DNA from 2 places in the Fictibacillus sp. WQ 8-8 genome. Region 1 is predicted to be linked to the other one. Evidence: a T-box and tRNA genes for the amino acid it is inferred to sense, from the RefSeq annotation. Region 1 holds a T-box; the other holds one or more tRNA genes.
What was found. The T-box of region 1 lies ahead of alaS (alanine--tRNA ligase). A T-box ahead of a tRNA ligase gene usually reads a tRNA of that ligase, here a tRNA-Ala.
Positions count from the first base shown of each region.

Region 2: it encodes a tRNA-Ala, which carries the amino acid that the T-box ahead of alaS (alanine--tRNA ligase) is inferred to sense. The anticodon was not compared.

Region 1 is NZ_JAMXKG010000005.1:21,633-30,202, reverse strand. Features, by position in the region: gene M1K46_RS12105 (tetratricopeptide repeat protein) at 1-530, shown strand, start outside; gene recD2 (SF1B family DNA helicase RecD2) at 588-2,888, shown strand; gene M1K46_RS12095 (PRC-barrel domain-containing protein) at 2,899-3,408, shown strand; gene M1K46_RS12090 (hypothetical protein) at 3,433-3,630, shown strand; gene M1K46_RS12085 (hypothetical protein) at 3,666-3,830, shown strand; gene M1K46_RS12080 (AI-2E family transporter) at 3,903-5,000, shown strand; T-box leader at 5,027-5,246, shown strand; gene alaS (alanine--tRNA ligase) at 5,314-7,950, shown strand; gene M1K46_RS12070 (IreB family regulatory phosphoprotein) at 8,034-8,306, shown strand; gene ruvX (Holliday junction resolvase RuvX) at 8,306-8,570, shown strand, end outside.
Region 2 is NZ_JAMXKG010000005.1:345,260-353,829, forward strand. Features, by position in the region: gene nagB (glucosamine-6-phosphate deaminase) at 1-723, opposite strand, end outside; gene nagA (N-acetylglucosamine-6-phosphate deacetylase) at 725-1,909, opposite strand; gene M1K46_RS13660 (exo-beta-N-acetylmuramidase NamZ family protein) at 2,017-3,276, opposite strand; gene M1K46_RS13665 (glycoside hydrolase family 3 N-terminal domain-containing protein) at 3,292-5,376, opposite strand; gene M1K46_RS13670 (spore coat protein) at 5,601-5,939, opposite strand; gene M1K46_RS13675 (hypothetical protein) at 5,952-6,221, opposite strand; tRNA gene M1K46_RS13680 (tRNA-Ala) at 6,427-6,502, shown strand; gene M1K46_RS13685 (Ger(x)C family spore germination protein) at 6,674-7,732, opposite strand; gene M1K46_RS13690 (GerAB/ArcD/ProY family transporter) at 7,719-8,570, opposite strand, start outside.

The sequences.
Region 1 (8,570 bases):
TGTTATCGGCTGTCCACGAGCACGAGAAAGCCCTCGTTTTTTTCGAAAAAGCTCTTGAGCTTGATTCGGAAGCAGGAGCTGCTCTTTATAGTACGGGCATCGCATTCTATCAGCTTGAAAGGTTTCAAGAAGCAAGAGAATTCTTTCTCAAGGCGATGGAAAAAGGGGTGAATGAGGGCGACGTTCATTTTATGCTCGGTATGTGCTTTGTCCAAAAAGGGGAACAAATCAGGGCTCTGCCGCATTTTCTGCGTGCATCAGAAATGAACGAAAACGACACAGAGTCTCTTTTTCAATATGGGCTCTGTCTCGCTCAGCTCGAGCAGGTAAAACAGGCAAAAAACGTTTTTTTAACGGTAACTGAAAAAGATCCGGGTCATGCAGATGCATTTTATAACCTTGGTGTGGCCTGTGTTTACTTCGATGAACTGGACGCTGCCAATCATGCTTTCAGCAAGGCGCTCAGTATACAGCCCGATCATTATCTCGCTGCAAACGGAAAAAAGAACGTGGAAAATAAGATGCAATAATGGCTGTGGAGAAAAAAGCTGTGCAGTCTGAATTATTTTAAAGTCAGGAGACCAAAGATGGATAAACAGTCTTCTTTCGATTTATTCGATGAACAAGCAAAATATTTAAAAGGCACGCTGCTTACCACCATTTTCTTTAATCAGGAAAACTTGTACACTGTCGCACGCATCCGCGTGCATGAGACGAATGAATCGTACGATGAGAAGGAGGCAATAATCACAGGTACTCTTCCTCCGCTGTATCAGGATGAACGCTATATTTTCTTTGGCCATTTCAAAGAACATCCGAAATACGGAAAACAATATCATGTGACACAGTTCCGCAAAGATATGCCGCAGACCAAAGAAGGAATGGTTCAATATCTTTCTGGTGACCTCTTCCATGGAATCGGCAAGAAAACAGCCGAAGCAATCGTCAATCATCTGGGGGAAAACGCCATTTCTGCGATATTGGAAAATCCGGATGTGTTGAATGGCATCCCACAGCTGAATGAAGAAAAAGCAAAGAATTTGTATGACGTTCTTATTGAGCACCAAGGGCTTGAGCAGGTCATGGTGACGCTGAATCCATTTGGTATCGGTCCCCAGCTCTCCATGAAAATTTATCAAACGTATAAGGAAGAAGCTCTTCATATCATTCAAAATAATCCATACCAGCTCATCTATGACATTGAAGGAATTGGTTTTCAGCGTGCCGACGAGCTTGGTAAAGGGATTGGGCTTTCATACAACCATCCGGAACGGATCAGAGCAGGCTGTTTATATATCCTTCAGGATAGGGGAACGGACGCCGGCCACGTTTATCTTCCTTCTGAACTTGTGATGGAAGAAGTGAAAAAACTGCTCACCAATGGAGAAGCTCCGATCAACGATTCAGATATTTTCCGTGAGATTGAGGCCCTAAGAGAGGATCAAAAAATCGTCATGGAGGATGACAGGCTCTATCTGCCCTCACTGTATTTTTCTGAAAAAGGGCTTGCAGAATCGGTAACAGGCATTGCCAGCCAGGAGGAGTATAAGGAAGCTTTTCCTCATTCCGAATTCCTAAAAGCACTGGGTGAACTGGAAGAAAGACTGGGAATCGAGTATGCGCCATCACAAAAGCAGGCGATCGAGACGGCTGTTTATTCACCGGTCATGGTGCTTACAGGCGGTCCAGGTACGGGTAAGACTACCGTTATTAAAGGGATTGTCGAAGTATATGCAGAACTGCACGGTGTTTCATTGGACCCTTCATCCTATAAGAAGGATGAACCGTTCCCTGTGCTGCTTGTTGCTCCAACCGGCAGGGCCGCAAAACGGATGTCAGAATCCACGGGTATTCCAGCATTTACGATCCATCGTCTGTTAGGGTGGAAAGGCGGAGCGGGCTTTGAACATAGTGATGAGAACCCGCTGGAAGGAAAACTCCTTATAGTAGATGAGATGTCAATGGTTGACATTTGGCTTGCACATGCCCTGTTTAAAGCAGTTCCAGGCAATATTCAAATCATTATTGTCGGGGACGAAGATCAGCTGCCTTCTGTTGGTCCTGGCCAAGTGCTGCGGGATCTGATTGCATCGAAAGTGATTCCCACGGTTGAACTAAAAGACATTTACAGGCAGGCAGAAGGCTCTTCCATCATTGAATTGGCTCATAACATGAAGAACGGCGTACTTCCGAATGATCTGAGAAAAAGAAAAGCGGACCGAAGCTTCTTTTCTTGCCAGCCGCAGCAAGTTCTGGAAGTGGTGAAACAGGTGTGCCAAAACGCGAGGCAAAAAGGGTATACGCCCAGGGATATTCAAGTCCTGGCTCCCATGTACAAGGGCAATGCAGGTATCGATATTCTGAATCAGACGCTGCAGGAACTCTTTAATCCTTCAGGGCCGCAAAAACGCGAGTTGAATATTCAGCAGGTGGCTTTCAGGGTTGGGGATAAGGTTCTGCAGCTCGTTAATCAGCCGGAAGACAACGTGTACAACGGCGATATGGGAGAGATCGTATCCATTATTTATGCAAAAGAAACAACGGATAAGGAAGATCAGCTCGTGGTTGCGTTTGATGATGTGGAAGTCGTGTATACACGATCAGATTTTCATCATATAACACATGCTTACTGCTGTTCGATCCATAAGTCTCAGGGAAGTGAATTTCCGATCGTGATCATGCCAGTGGTGAAAAGTTATTTCCGTATGCTGCGAAGAAACTTGATCTATACCGGGATTACAAGAAGCCGAGAATTTTTAATTCTGTGCGGAGAAGAATCCGCCTTTGAACTTGCTGTTCAGCGTAATGATGAATCTGCCAGGTATTCGAGACTGAAGGAGCGGCTGACTCAGTTTAACATGGAAAACGTTTCAAGCATGAACCCTTAGAAGTCGTGGAATGATAAGAATGTTCGGAAGGGTGGGGGTTACTTTGCGGACATTTTCTTTTTTAAAAGGACGAAGAGCAATGCATGCCGATAGCCAAAAAATCATCGGACGAGTAGAAGATGTGGTGGCAGATTCTAAAGGAAACGTGCTTGGTTTCATAATTTGTGAAAAAAGTCTTTCCTTTTCCTTTCGAAAGAAGTATGTGCCTTACACTTCTGTGTCGATGGCTGGCCAGGATTCTGTATTGCTGTGCAGCTGCAGGCCGTACAAGATACCCTTCCAAGCTAAGGGGACTTTTACGATGGCAAAACATCCTCGCTGTATTTTAAAGCAGGCTCTCCTTTCAAAAGACGGAGAAACGAATGCCGTAGTAGAGGATGTATATTTTTCTGATGATTGGGGCAGGATTGTAGCAATTGAAGTGACAAAAGGTTTGTTTTCCGATTGGACGGATGGAAGATCTCTCATCTATTCCCACGAGCCGTTAACCATTGGGAAGCAGTCGCTTTTTGTACGATAAGTGCTATAAAGGAGGGCCCTCAATTTGAAATGCCCGAACTGCAGCTGCAAGGATATAGGCAAGATCGGTGTCAATCAGTATTATTGCTGGAATTGTTTTATCGAACTGTCCATTGTAAATGGCATGCTGTCCCTTCACCAAGTGGAAGAAGACGGCAGTCTGACTTCGCTTGATGATCTTTTTGAAGATCAAGATTTATCCTTTAATGCCGATGCACAATAACGTTAAGTGATCTTAATGAATGGGTGGGTGACAACATGAATAACATTTTAAAACCATTACTTGCCCTAGGCATCTGGGCAGCTTTCAAAGGAATGAAATCATCCAGAAAAAACGGGATGAATTTTATGAGGATGGACGACCTGTTATCTTCTAAAAGAGTAAGAAAAATGCGTAAGAGACTGGCAAAAGCCATTTATTAAAGAAATGAAAGTCCATGCTAAAAAAAGCATGGACTTTTTTTCATGAAATGAGAGGTTGGGGCAACAATATAAATGGAGGTGATTACTATACATCGAGAAAAGTATATGAAGTGGATCATCCGCCTGTCTCTGTTGGTACTTTTGTTTCTATGCGGCTGGCTGCTGCTTAAACTTGCCCCTTTCTGGACACCTGTGCTGACAACGGTCAAAGCGGTGTTTATCCCTTTTTTTATTGCGGTGTTCATCACCTACTTGCTTCATCCCCTCGTAGAAAAACTGCATCATTGGGGCGTTCCGCGGACGCTGGCGATTCTGTTTATCTACGTTTTGTTTTTTGGCGGTATCGGCTACGGAGTATACAAAGGCATCCCATACATGGTGCTTCAGATACGGGAACTCGTCTCAAATATACCTGCCATATCAAAAACGTACCGTAACTGGCTGCTGGAAGTGGACCACCATACCTCCCGGCTGCCTCGTTCCATCCATCTCCGCATTGAAGATTATATCCAATCAGCTGAACAATACTTGGAAAAAAGTGCGGCCAATGTGATCGGATCCATAAAAAAAATTGTCGATTATTTTTTTGTCTTGATTATCATTCCGTTCCTTGTCTTTTATTTTTTAAAGGATATTGATGCAATTAAACGAGCATGCTGGTATATAACCCCGAAAAAATGGCGGAAAGAAGGCATTCACTTATTGAAAGATATTGACCGGTCTCTTGGCGGCTATATACGCGGGCAGCTGTTTGTCGGGAGTCTTCTCGGTGCAGCTGCTGTGCTCGCTCTCTGGCTGGCAGGCATGCCTTATCCGATTATTCTTGGGATTATTATTGCCATAACCGATGTTATCCCTTATTTTGGACCAATTCTTGGTGCTGTTCCGGTTATATTCATCGCATTCACGATCTCTGTAAAAATGGTGCTGATTGTTGCAGGAATTATGCTTGTGCTTCAATTTATAGAAGGAAATATTTTAGGGCCTCTAATCGTTGGCAAAAGCCTTCATATCCATCCAGCTCTGATTATCCTCGCCCTCCTTGCAGGCGGAGAAATTGGTGGAATTCTTGGCTTGATCCTAGCTGTTCCTGTGTTTTCTATACTTAAAGTGATCGTTGTTCACATCCGTGATCACAGACTTACGGCAAAGATTGACAAAATGCCCTAGAAGGAATTATACTTACTGCAAGATAAAGCAAAACGATGATGGAGATAAGTACGTTTCTACCCTTTTATAGAGAGGAAACCCACGGCTGAAAGGTTTCTAAAAGTAAGAGGAACGGAAAGCTACTCCCGAGTGCAGTTAATACCTGCCGGTTAAACCCCGTTAACGTTTATTTAAGGTGATGATCCCCATTTAAAGCGGGTTCATAACCAGGGTGGTACCGCGTGAATAACAACTCTCGTCCCTGATGCAGATCAGGAACGGGAGTTTTTTTTTATTTGCCTGTCGTTTTTACACCAGAAAGGAGATAGGAAAGATGAAAACTTTAACGTCTGCTCAAGTAAGACAAATGTTTCTGGATTTTTTCCAGGAGAAGGGCCACAGTGTCGAGCCAAGTGCATCACTCGTCCCCCACGAAGATCCGTCTTTGCTATGGATTAATAGTGGAGTAGCAACGCTGAAAAAATACTTTGACGGCAGGGTTATCCCTGAAAATCCAAGAATCGTGAATGCGCAGAAATCAATCCGTACAAATGATATTGAAAATGTAGGAATCACAGCAAGACACCACACATTCTTTGAGATGCTTGGGAACTTTTCTATTGGGGACTATTTTAAAGAAGAAGCCATCATTTGGGCTTGGGAGTTTCTAACAGATCCAAAATGGATTGGTTTTGATCCTGAAATGCTTTCTGTAACCATTCATCCGGAAGATGATGAAGCATTCGATATCTGGAACAAGACAGTAGGGGTGCCTGCAGAACGAATCATCCGTCTGGAAGGAAACTTCTGGGATATCGGAGAAGGGCCGAGTGGGCCAAACACAGAGATCTTCTATGACCGAGGAGAAAAGTACGGTAATGACCCAGAAGATCCGGAACTTTACCCGGGTGGAGAAAATGACCGTTATCTTGAAGTATGGAACCTTGTTTTTTCTGAGTTCAACCATAATCCTGATGGAACGTATACTCCACTTCCAAAGAAGAATATTGATACAGGAATGGGCCTTGAGCGCATGGTTTCCGTCATCCAGAACGTTCCGACCAACTATGACACAGATCTCTTCATCCCTGTGATTCGGCTGACTGAACAGCTTTCAGGCAGCAAGTATGGAGTAAGCAAGGAAACGGATACGGCGTTTAAGGTAATTGCTGACCATATTCGAACGGTCGCTTTTGCGGTTTCAGATAATGCTCTGCCTTCAAATGAAGGACGCGGTTATATTCTTCGCCGCCTGATCAGAAGAGCGACACGCTTCGCTAAACAGATAGGCTTAGATCGTCCGTTCATGTTTGAACTTGTACCGACTGTTGCTGACATAATGGTTGATTTTTATCCTGAAGTGAAAGAGAAAGTTCCTTTTATTCAGCGCGTCATCAAGAACGAAGAGGAACGTTTCCATGAAACCATCAATGAAGGATTGGCGATTCTTGAGGATGTCATCCAAAAAGAAAAAGCATCAGGCAGCAGCACGATTGCAGGAAAAGATGCGTTTAAACTTTATGATACTTTCGGTTTTCCTTTTGAACTGACCGAAGAGTACGCTGCTGAACACAATATGGAAGTCGACCGTGCCGGATTTGAAAAAGAGATGGAAGCACAGCGTGAACGTGCTCGTTCTGCGCGCCAGGATGTAGATTCCATGCAAGTGCAGGGAGGCGTACTCAGCGATATCAAAACCAACAGTGAATTTGTCGGTTATGATGAAGAAAGAAGTACTTCAAAAGTGCTGGAGACTCTTCAAAACGGTGAGCGGGTAGACCTGCTAGGCGAAGGAGAAGAGGGGCAGGTCATCTTGGATCTCACTCCGTTTTACGCTGAAAGCGGCGGTCAGGTAGCCGATCAGGGAACTATTATTGGAGAAGGTGTAGAACTGTACGTGAAGGATGTACAGAAGGCGCCGAACGGTCAGAACCTTCATACTGTAACGGTAGTGAAAGGAAGCTTGCGCAAAGGGATTGAAGTCGTGGCACAAGTAGATGCTGAAAAGCGTGCTGCCATTGTAAAAAATCATACGGCTACCCACCTTCTGCATCAGGCGCTGAAAGATGTTCTGGGAACCCATGTTAATCAGGCTGGTTCTCTCGTCGCCCCAGGAAGACTTAGATTTGACTTCTCTCACTTCGGAAGTATTTCTCCTGAGGAACTGGAGCGCATCGAGGAAATCGTCAATCAGAAAATCTGGAAGACGATTGCAGTGGATAAGATGCTGAAACCAATCGATGAAGCAAAATCTATGGGTGCAATGGCTTTATTCGGTGAAAAGTACGGAAAAGTGGTCCGTGTCGTTCAGATTGGGGATTACAGCCTTGAGCTTTGCGGTGGATGCCACGTTCATAATACATCTGAGATCGGATTGTTTAAGATCCTTTCTGAGACAGGAATCGGTGCTGGAACAAGAAGGATTGAAGCTGTAACAGGACAAGAAGCATACCAGGCGATGAAGGAACAGGTTCAGGTTCTTCGTGACGCTGCTGCTATACTGAAAACCAATACAAAAGAAGTGCCGCACCGCATCGAAACACTTCAAAGCCAAGTTCGCGAACTTCTGCGTGAGAAGGAAGCTTTGTCTTCTAAATTAGGCAACTTGGAAGCAGGAAGCTTAATCAACGAAAAAGTAGAGGTCAATGGTGTTTCTCTGATTGTTAAAAAAGTAAATGCTGCAGATATGAATGGCCTGCGGTCCATTGTTGATGATTTAAAAAATAAACTTTCGAGCGGAATTGTAGTACTCGGAGCAGTAAATAATGATAAAGTAAACATTGTAGCCGGAGTTACAAAAGATTTGATTTCAAAAGGCTACCATGCCGGCAATCTTGTAAAAGAAGTAGCTTCACGCTGCGGCGGAGGCGGCGGAGGCCGTCCTGACATGGCCCAAGCTGGAGGAAAAGATCCCGAAAAATTGGAATCTGCATTGGAATCGGTGGTTGAAGCAGTTAAATCTGTTTGCTAATCACAGCATTAAGGGTACAATGACTGTATAAAGGTAAAATACATTCAGTCAAAAGGGAGAAGTTAGAGAAAGAGGTGTTGGCCGTGAGTTCTATGGATAAAACAATGAAGTTTAATTTTCATGACGATTCAATGGATCCAAATGTACAAAAAGTGCTATTCTCCGTTTATGAAGCACTGCAGGAAAAAGGCTATAACCCGATTAATCAAATTGTCGGGTATCTGTTATCAGGAGACCCAGCCTATATTCCGCGCCATAAGGATGCCAGAACGATGATTCGTAAAATTGAACGGGATGAACTTATTGAAGAACTGGTTAAATCCTATCTTGATACGAAGGAAAAGGATTCTCTCTAATGACCAGAATTCTAGGACTTGATGTGGGTTCCCACACGGTTGGAGTGGCCGTCAGCGATGCCATGGGCTGGACTGCTCAGGGAATTGAGACGGTCAGGAGAAAACCGCATCAGCCCGACGAAGTCTTTGAACGTATTGGCGAGTGGGTCAAACAGTACGAAGTTGAAGAAATTGTAGTAGGCTTACCCAAAAACATGAACGGATCCATTGGTCCGAGCGGTGAAGCATGCCAGGAATTTGCCCGAGAGGCTGAAAAGCGGTTTG
Region 2 (8,570 bases), 320 kb from region 1:
CACCAGTTTTAATGCCTGTGAATCTGCAATAATGGTTACATTTCCATGCATGTTCAAGGCCGATGCCGGTACGGTTTCTGAAATTTCTCCGCGCAACAGATGGAACAGCGCGTCCTGTTTCTTTTCTCCCGAGGCGAGAAGAAGGATTTCCTTGCTTTGCAAAATAGTGGAGATGCCCATCGTGAGTGCTCGTGTCGGCTGTTTGGAGAGATCTGTAAAATACACCGCGTTTGCCTCAAGCGTCGATGGCGTTAAGTCCACCACATGTGTTTTTGATGAAAAAGGCGTTCCCGGTTCATTAAACCCGATGTGCCCGTTCTGCCCGATACCGAGCAGCTGCAGGTCGACGCCACCGATGCTCTCAATCAGTGAGTCATAGCGCAAGCATTCTTGAAGGAGTTCCTCAGCCGATCCGTTTGGAATGTTCGTTTGATCAAGCGGAATGCTCACCCGGTTAAAAAGGTGCTCACACATGTAGGAATGATAGCTTTCCGGATCGCTTGACGAAAGTCCCACATATTCATCGAGATTGTACGTGTGCACATGGTCATACCGCGTTCCGTTCTCCTCATGATCCCTAACGAGCTCCTTGTACGTGCCAAGCGGTGTGCCGCCTGTCGCAAGTCCAAGTGTGACATGTTCCTGGCTCTTGACTTTTTCCAACATAATTTGGGCACTAACCCTGCTCATTTCCTCGTAATCCGCAACTTCAATGATTTTCATGTTATACGTCCTCCCTCCGCTGATAAGAAAGTTTTCCACGGCAGAAGGTGAAGATAACGTCTTTTTCCTCGTTAAGCACGACAACATCGGCATCCTTGCCTGCTGTCAAACTTCCCTTGCGTTCATAAACACCAAGCTCTTTCGCCTGGTTTACGGCGGTCATCTGAATGATGTCCTCCGTGGAACACCCGGTAAACTCCCTCATGTTTCGGGCCGCGTCCTTCATCTTTAAGATACTGCCGGCAAGCGTACCGTCTGCCAGCGTCGCTTCGTTTCCATCGACCGTTACGTCCTGCCCGCCAAGTGTATATGAACCATTGCCCATACACTTTGCCCGCATGGAATCGGTAATGAGTACGACCCGCTCGCTGCCTTTGTTGCGGTAGGCGAACTTCACCATCTCAGGCCGGGAATGAATGCCGTCGACGATGATTTCTGTTGTGATCTCATCATGCAGCAGAATCGCTCCTGCCACTCCGGGTTCACGGTGGTGAAGGCCCCTCATTCCGTTATACAGATGAGTCGCATGCGTAACACCTGAATCAATGCTCTTCACAACCTCCTCATACACCGCGTCAGAATGGCCGATTGATGCGACAACTCCAGTTTCTTTTAAATAGGAAGACAGCTCGTATCCACCCGGTTCTTCGGGTGCCAAAGTTACGAGTTTAATCGCGTTGCCAGAAAGCTCCTGCCATTTCTGAAACAGCTGGACGTCCGGATTTTTAATATGGTCCAAAGGCTGGGCTCCTGCCCGCTTCGGGGAAATAAACGGCCCTTCTAAATGAAGGCCGATGATCTCCGCCTCCCCGGGAGGATTGTTTTTCCCCATGTACTCTCTGACGTTTTGCAGTGCGCTTTCAATTTCCTTTTCGCCTTGCGTCATCGTCGTTGCAAGAAAGCCCGTCGTTCCTTCTTGTGGAAGGGTAACTGCCATCGTTTTTAGGGCCTCCTCTGTCCCGTCCATCACATCTGCGCCAGCAGCACCATGAATGTGCAGATCAATCATACCGGGAACAACAGATGACTTGCCGGGCAGCTCAAGAACATCATAATCTTCAAGATTTAATGCATCAGCTCCTTTGCCCACCTCTGCTATTTGCTGGTCTCTAATTATGAGGTATCCATTTTCCAGCTCACCATTTTCTGTATAAATGGTACCTCCTGTTAATAGTAATGGTTTCATCTCCACTCACCATCCTTATTATCTCTATGCACAGGGTACCATGCTTATAACTAGTTGTCTATACCAGTCGAACTATTTTGTTAATTCAGAAAATAGGTCTTATCACCTTATTTATAGAGAAGGTAGTGCTTTCTGATCTTTTTGAACTGGTCAAGCTCAGGCATCCACTTCTGTCTGATCTCTTTTAAAGATGTTCCCTTTTCGATTTCTTCCCGTACCCAGCCGTTTCCGATCAGGTTATCAAAATATGAAATCCCCTGGCTGTTTTCTGCTCTGAACTGAAAATCGTTGGGATACAGATCATGTATCGTTTTCACAACCGCAAGCCCTGTATCCACAGAATTATAGGAACCATAATCGGTCACATGAATCTGAACACCGTTCGACAGCACATTTGCAAATTTTGAGAACGTTGGGGTGAAGGAATTTGAACGGAACATCACTCCCGGAAGCTTCAGTTCGTTCAATTTTTGTGCGAGCACATCTCCGTCAATGAACGGAGCTCCGATCGTTTCAAACGGCCTCGTCGTTCCTCTTCCTTCTGACACATTTGTTCCTTCAATCAATCCTGCTCCAGGATAGACGAATGCGGTGTCCACAGTTGGCATGTTAGGCGAAGGCATCACCCACTGAAGCGGTGTTTCGTAATAAGTCTTCCAGCGGTGCCAGCCTTTCATTTTGACAACCTTCAGATCCGCATTGATATTGAACTCCTTGTTAAAAAGCATCGCGAGTTCACCGACCGTCATCCCGTGGCGAAGAGGAATCGGATATAAGCCGACAAACGTTGCATACTTCGGCTCAAGCACCGGCCCTTCCACTGCTTCCCCGCCGAGCGGATTCGGACGGTCGAGCACAACAAACTCGATGTTGTTTTCCTTCGCCGCTTCCATCGCATACGCCATCGTATAAATGTACGTGTAAAAACGGGTACCCACATCCTGGATGTCAAAGACGAGAACATCAATGTCCTTCAGCATTTCAGGGGTTGGTTTTTTCGTTTTCCCGTAAAGGCTGTAAACCGGAAGCTGTGTTTTCTTATCAATGTAAAAATCAACATACGACCCTGCCTGCTCGCTTCCCCGAACTCCATGTTCCGGACCGTATAAGGCTTTCAGTTCAAAGTTCGGGTTGTTGTGCATCGCGTCGACGATACTGTTCAGCTTTCCGTCAACTCCTGTCGGGTTCGTGATGAGCCCGACACGCTTCCCTTTTAAAAGGTCTTGTTGGTCTTGAAGCAGCACTTCTGCACCCGTTTTAAAATTTTGCGGTGAATTTTTATGATGATTGTCATCCTCTGCCATCGCCGATGACAGTAAGGTGATCACCAAAACAAATAACATCCCTGCACTCAACCACTTTTTCATCTTATTTCTCCCCCTTTAATAAGATAGTCCGTGCCCGTATGGATACAATGTTTCTTTGTTGCTGTTATAGATGGTTACTGGCAGCTTTCCCGACGGATTATTCTTGCCGAAAATAGTATCCGCCACTGCTGCAAAGCTTGCTGTTCGGAAGCTGTATTGTGCGAGATATGCATCTACATCAGGAAACGCCATAATGTCATATGGATTTCGGATCCCGACCGCAATGACTGGTTTGTCACTTTCACTGTTCACTTGATTCACCATTTTCATTTGGGCACTGTCAGGGGCTCTTCCTGCTACAGAAGATGTGTACGTTCCAACGATGACAGCTTTTGCTGATTTTACCGTTTGAAGCTGATCATCCGTTAATGAGCCAGCGGCTTTAATCATGACACTGTTTGGATACAGCCGTTTCACTTGAGCAGCCAAATCTTCTACATACGTGTTGCCGATCACGACAACTGGTGCACCCGCATCCGTACTCAATGGAAGAGTATTTTGGTTTTTAACGAGTGTAATCGACTTTTCTGCTGTTTCCTTTTCGATCTGTTTATGTGCAGGGGAACCGACGACTTGTTGAGCATTTTCAATGAGCTTGTTTACATCTGCAGATTTTTCAGCTTTAAAGATGCTGCGTTTCACTTTCAATGTAAGAAGCCGTTCAACAGACTGGTTCAAGCGTTCCTGTGTAATTTCACCTTTATGAACCGCATCATATAAACCATTCGCTACGGCCTCAAGACCAACAGGCATGAGTACGATATCTGTTCCAGCGTTTACCGCTCGGATGGCTGAGTCTACAGGTCCAAAGTTGTCAGAGATCGCCTGCATGTTCATCGCGTCGGTTGTAATGACACCTTTATAGCCCATGTCCTCTCTCATCAGTTCTGTCAGCACTTTATGGGAAAGCGTGGCTGGGATGGCAATCGTGCTGCCGTCTTTCTTGGAAATAGCAGTGGATGGATCGATTTTTGGGAACGTCACATGAGCAGTCATGATTGCGTCCACCCCAGCATCCATCGCTTTTTGGAAAGGAAACAGCTCTACTTTTTTCAAGCGCTCCAAGTCATAGGGTACTTCCGGAAGGCCAATATGGGAATCAACTGCTGTGTCCCCATGGCCCGGGAAATGTTTTGCTGCACCCGCGGTGTTTGTGGACTGCAAGCCTTTGATGTAAGCAGTTCCTAAATCTGTAACAAGCTGAGGATCTTCTCCAAAGGAACGAGTTCCAATAACAGGGTTGTCCTGATTGTTGTTTACATCAAGCGAAGGTGCAAGATTAAAGTTGATCCCAAGCGCGTTTAGTTCTTCACCAATCGCTTTCCCTACCTTTTCAGCTAACTCAGGAGATCTTGTTGCACCTAGTGCCATGTTTCCTGGAAAATCTGTTCCGCTTTGAAGGCGGGTAACAATACCACCCTCTTGGTCAATCGAAATAAGCAATCCGTTCTTTTCTGAAGCTTCCTGATAATTGGCCACAAGTTTGGTTGTCTGTTCTGTCGTTACAACATTTTCACGGAACAAGATGATGCCGCCTAGATGATATTTCTTCACGAGGGCTTTAATCTCTGGTGTGACCTCTGTTACGTTCTTGCCATTAAACGTTCGGAAGTCCGGCATCAGCATCTGACCTACTTTTTCTTCCATACTCATCTGTTTGATGGCTGCCGGAATCACATTGTACTTTTTCCCTTTTTGCTTTTGGATTACAGCTGTCTTTGTTCCTTTATGGTCTTTCACGGAGATTTCTGTATGGTCGATCTTTCGTCCGTCCGTCACAAAAATGCGAGTGTCGCCGCTGTGGCCTTTAAGTGTTACAAGTCCTTTGGGGTCTACTGTGGCAACCCGCGGATTTGCCGACCACCATCTTAAAGCTTCCGTCTCCGTGAAATGGCCGTCCACTTTATACACATGAAGAGCATGAAGCTGGATTTGATCACCATTAACCTCCTTTAACGCCTGTGGAATGTTGCTGGAGATGATCAAATCTCTTTGATCAGGATGGCTTGCTGCAGCTGTCTGTTTTGGAACCGCTCCAAGGAACGAAGCAACGACGAGCATACAGGCCATCGCATATAAAAACGCTAGTCTTTTCTTCATTGCATGTTATCCTCCTTTAGTTTTATGAACGATACTTCTTTCTGGAGGAATTTGTCGTTTCCTTTCGACTCAGGCGAAAACAAAGCAATAGGCCCAGGAAGGTTTTCTGCCATATAGTTCTAGTTGTCTATACCAGTTAACTTTATTCACAAAAGAGTGGTAATAAATCCTTATAAAGGAAAAAAGCTGTGGAAGAAGCTCCACAGCTTTTAATAACTTTGTCTTTATTGCGTGGGTGGGTTATGAGGAAACTGGGACATGTACCCGGTAAACTGCTGGGCAGCCTGCTGCAGCTTCTGCGGCTGTTCCGGCGTCAGTGCGTACCAGCCTTTTTGGAACATAAGCTCATAGAGTTCACGCTGCATGTTTTTCGTCTCATCAAAAATCGAATGAATCTCCTGATAGAGCGCGTCATGGCTCGCTTCATTCATGGCTGTTGAATACGAAGCGGTCATGTACTTTTCATAGGAAAGAATGTCATTCAGGAAATCCCGGTCATTCATCTGAGGCGTTTTCGGCACCTGAGACTCTGGATTTTGAATTTTGTTCTGATTGTTATTCATCTTCCGTTCCCCCTATTGATTCATATTCTGGCTTCCGCCGGATTGAAGTTTCTGCAAGATCTGCTGATAATGCTTTTCGTGCATGTGGCACGCCTTCTCAAGCGCCGTACTCACCTGCTGGTCCTGACACTGGCTCGCTGCAAAATGCGCCTTCTTAAATCCAAGCAAATTCCATGAAAGCATGTCGGTTAAGTAGTTAAAGTCTTTCCCTGTGATCACATTCGGCGGCTGTTGATACATCGGCTGCTGGTTCTGTCCCTGATTCGGTTGCTGCTGTTGCATACGTATGTCCTCCTTCTATTCTTTGATTTACCATGTTAGCTTTCCATCTTTTTGAGAAAGTATGCCAATAAGTTGGTAAATTTATGGAACTGGAAAAGATGAACCCTGATAAGGCTCATCCCTCATTGAAAGAATTTTTAATAAAGAGGCTTGCTTTTCTTTCAGCTTCTGTTATATAATTTTTCTTGTCAGCAACAACCATCGTGGGGGCTTAGCTCAGCTGGGAGAGCGTTTGGCTGGCAGCCAAAAGGTCAGCGGTTCGATCCCGCTAGTCTCCACCATACATAATCATTCAAACCCTTGGTATACAAGGGTTTTTATTTTTGTTTTAGAATCTAGTTTGGAGTAAGTTTCCGAATTGTCGCCGAAATCATATTCTTTTTCTTAGGCTGTGAATAAATTATTTTTATTAATAGAACGAATTTTGTTGAGAGTATCCGAAATACATATCATTACTCCATATTAGCATGGACCTCAAAATCCACTCTCAGTTTGGGATAATATTCATTCCTCCAGTCTTTTAATTCATGGTAAGAAATCAGATGATGAAATTGTTGGCCAAACCCAAAAATATCTGTATGGCTTCTTTGTGTTTGCTTAAGTATATGATAAAACCGCTTTTCAGTAATCTTTTCAAGTTCTTTTTGAATCATGTGATCTGTGATTCCTTCTTTTCTTTCTAAAATGTGTATTTTTAAATTCAAGTCGCTTGACACCAGCGGTTGATTACCTTTCATTGATGTTATATTTTGAATGGAGCTGTTTGTGATCATAGTACTGGCAAAACCTAGACTCTCTATTTTTCCTTTTCCTTTTTTATTTTCGTTTTGGAATACATTAATTAATTGGTTTTCATCCGGGCTGATTCTTTCCACTATTTTTCCTTTCTTCAAAATATCGGAGCCCTCAAAGATTAACACTGTATCTTTTCCGGAACGAACAACCGGAACGGCGATATCTCTAGTATATAAAAACGGGCTTCGATACACTTCCCAAATAGGGGTACTAAAGATCTCAGGTGCCCACCCAGCCCCTTTATTAAAATAATCATAAATAGAGGAAGCATGGACACCTAACTTATCGTTTATGTTTGATAACACATTTTCGACATTTTCATCTGTAATGGCTACCAACGCTCTTGAGGGAATTTCTTCTGAATCCATTAAAAATTTTATAAGGCCCTTAAATTCCTGTTGGTTATGTGCCAAATTGTTTTGAATGACGATTAATCGTATTTGTGAATAATCAACGGCATCTTCGGAGTTTGTCCGCATTTGGCCAAGCACACTTGCTACAGTTTCGCCTTTCCCTGTTACAATTCTCGATATTTTGCTGTCTTTATTCGGTATAGGGATTTGCAATGTTAATTTATACTCTTTACCATCTTCCTTGGAAATGCCCAGGACTAAAGGAATGGTGCGTTTATTTATATCTTTAATATCCCAACACCCGCAGAGTAAGATTATCGACATGAATACGATCAATAGTTTATATCGTTTATTTTTTTTCATGCCCCACGACACCTCTTTTCGACAGAAAACCATAGATAAAAATGGTAAACGGAATAATAATCATTAAATAAGCTTGAGCACCTGTACTATACAGAAACCACTTTTCCATCAAAGTTTTGTTCGGAACAAATAACGCGAAAATAAAAGCGATGACAGAAAAAGCAATAATCCAATATGAGGATTCGCGTTTGCTGCATCTAAACATTTTCTGCATGATCCGTCCGATCATCCAAAGTATAACTGCATTAGCCAATATCACTAATCCAACCAACGATACACCGAAGAACACCGTTTGTCGGTTGAACGAAAACCAGCTAATGTCTATTGAATCCATTGCTTCCATAAAAGGGTGGGTCATGACCACAACCGGTTCTTGTCCGAAAATATATAACGGTATATACACAACCGAAAGAAAAAATAACGTTACACTAACCCATGCAATAAAAAAAGGGCGGAACGTCAATTTTGTTTTGGAAGTCATAAATCCCAAAAATAAAAACGATGAAAATCCTAAAAGATAGCAAAAATTTTTATTTAACAAGAATTTGGGAGGTGAATTCCAACCAAGTGTAACGTTATTTAAATCAAAATTTATAAAAGAGGAAAAAATATTAAATAGCACTAAGGGAAAAACAATCAAGAATATAAAAATCGAGGAACGTAAAATGGTGCCTAAACCTTTTATAGCTGTATATACCGAAATGAAAAATAACAGTGCCATTATTGACCAATAAGGGGTCCGAGGCAAAAATATCGAAATAATGACTTCAGTATGGAGGCGAATATTGAGGGCAACTAGCGCAATCAAGTGGATCACAAATGGGGTAAGAAACATGAT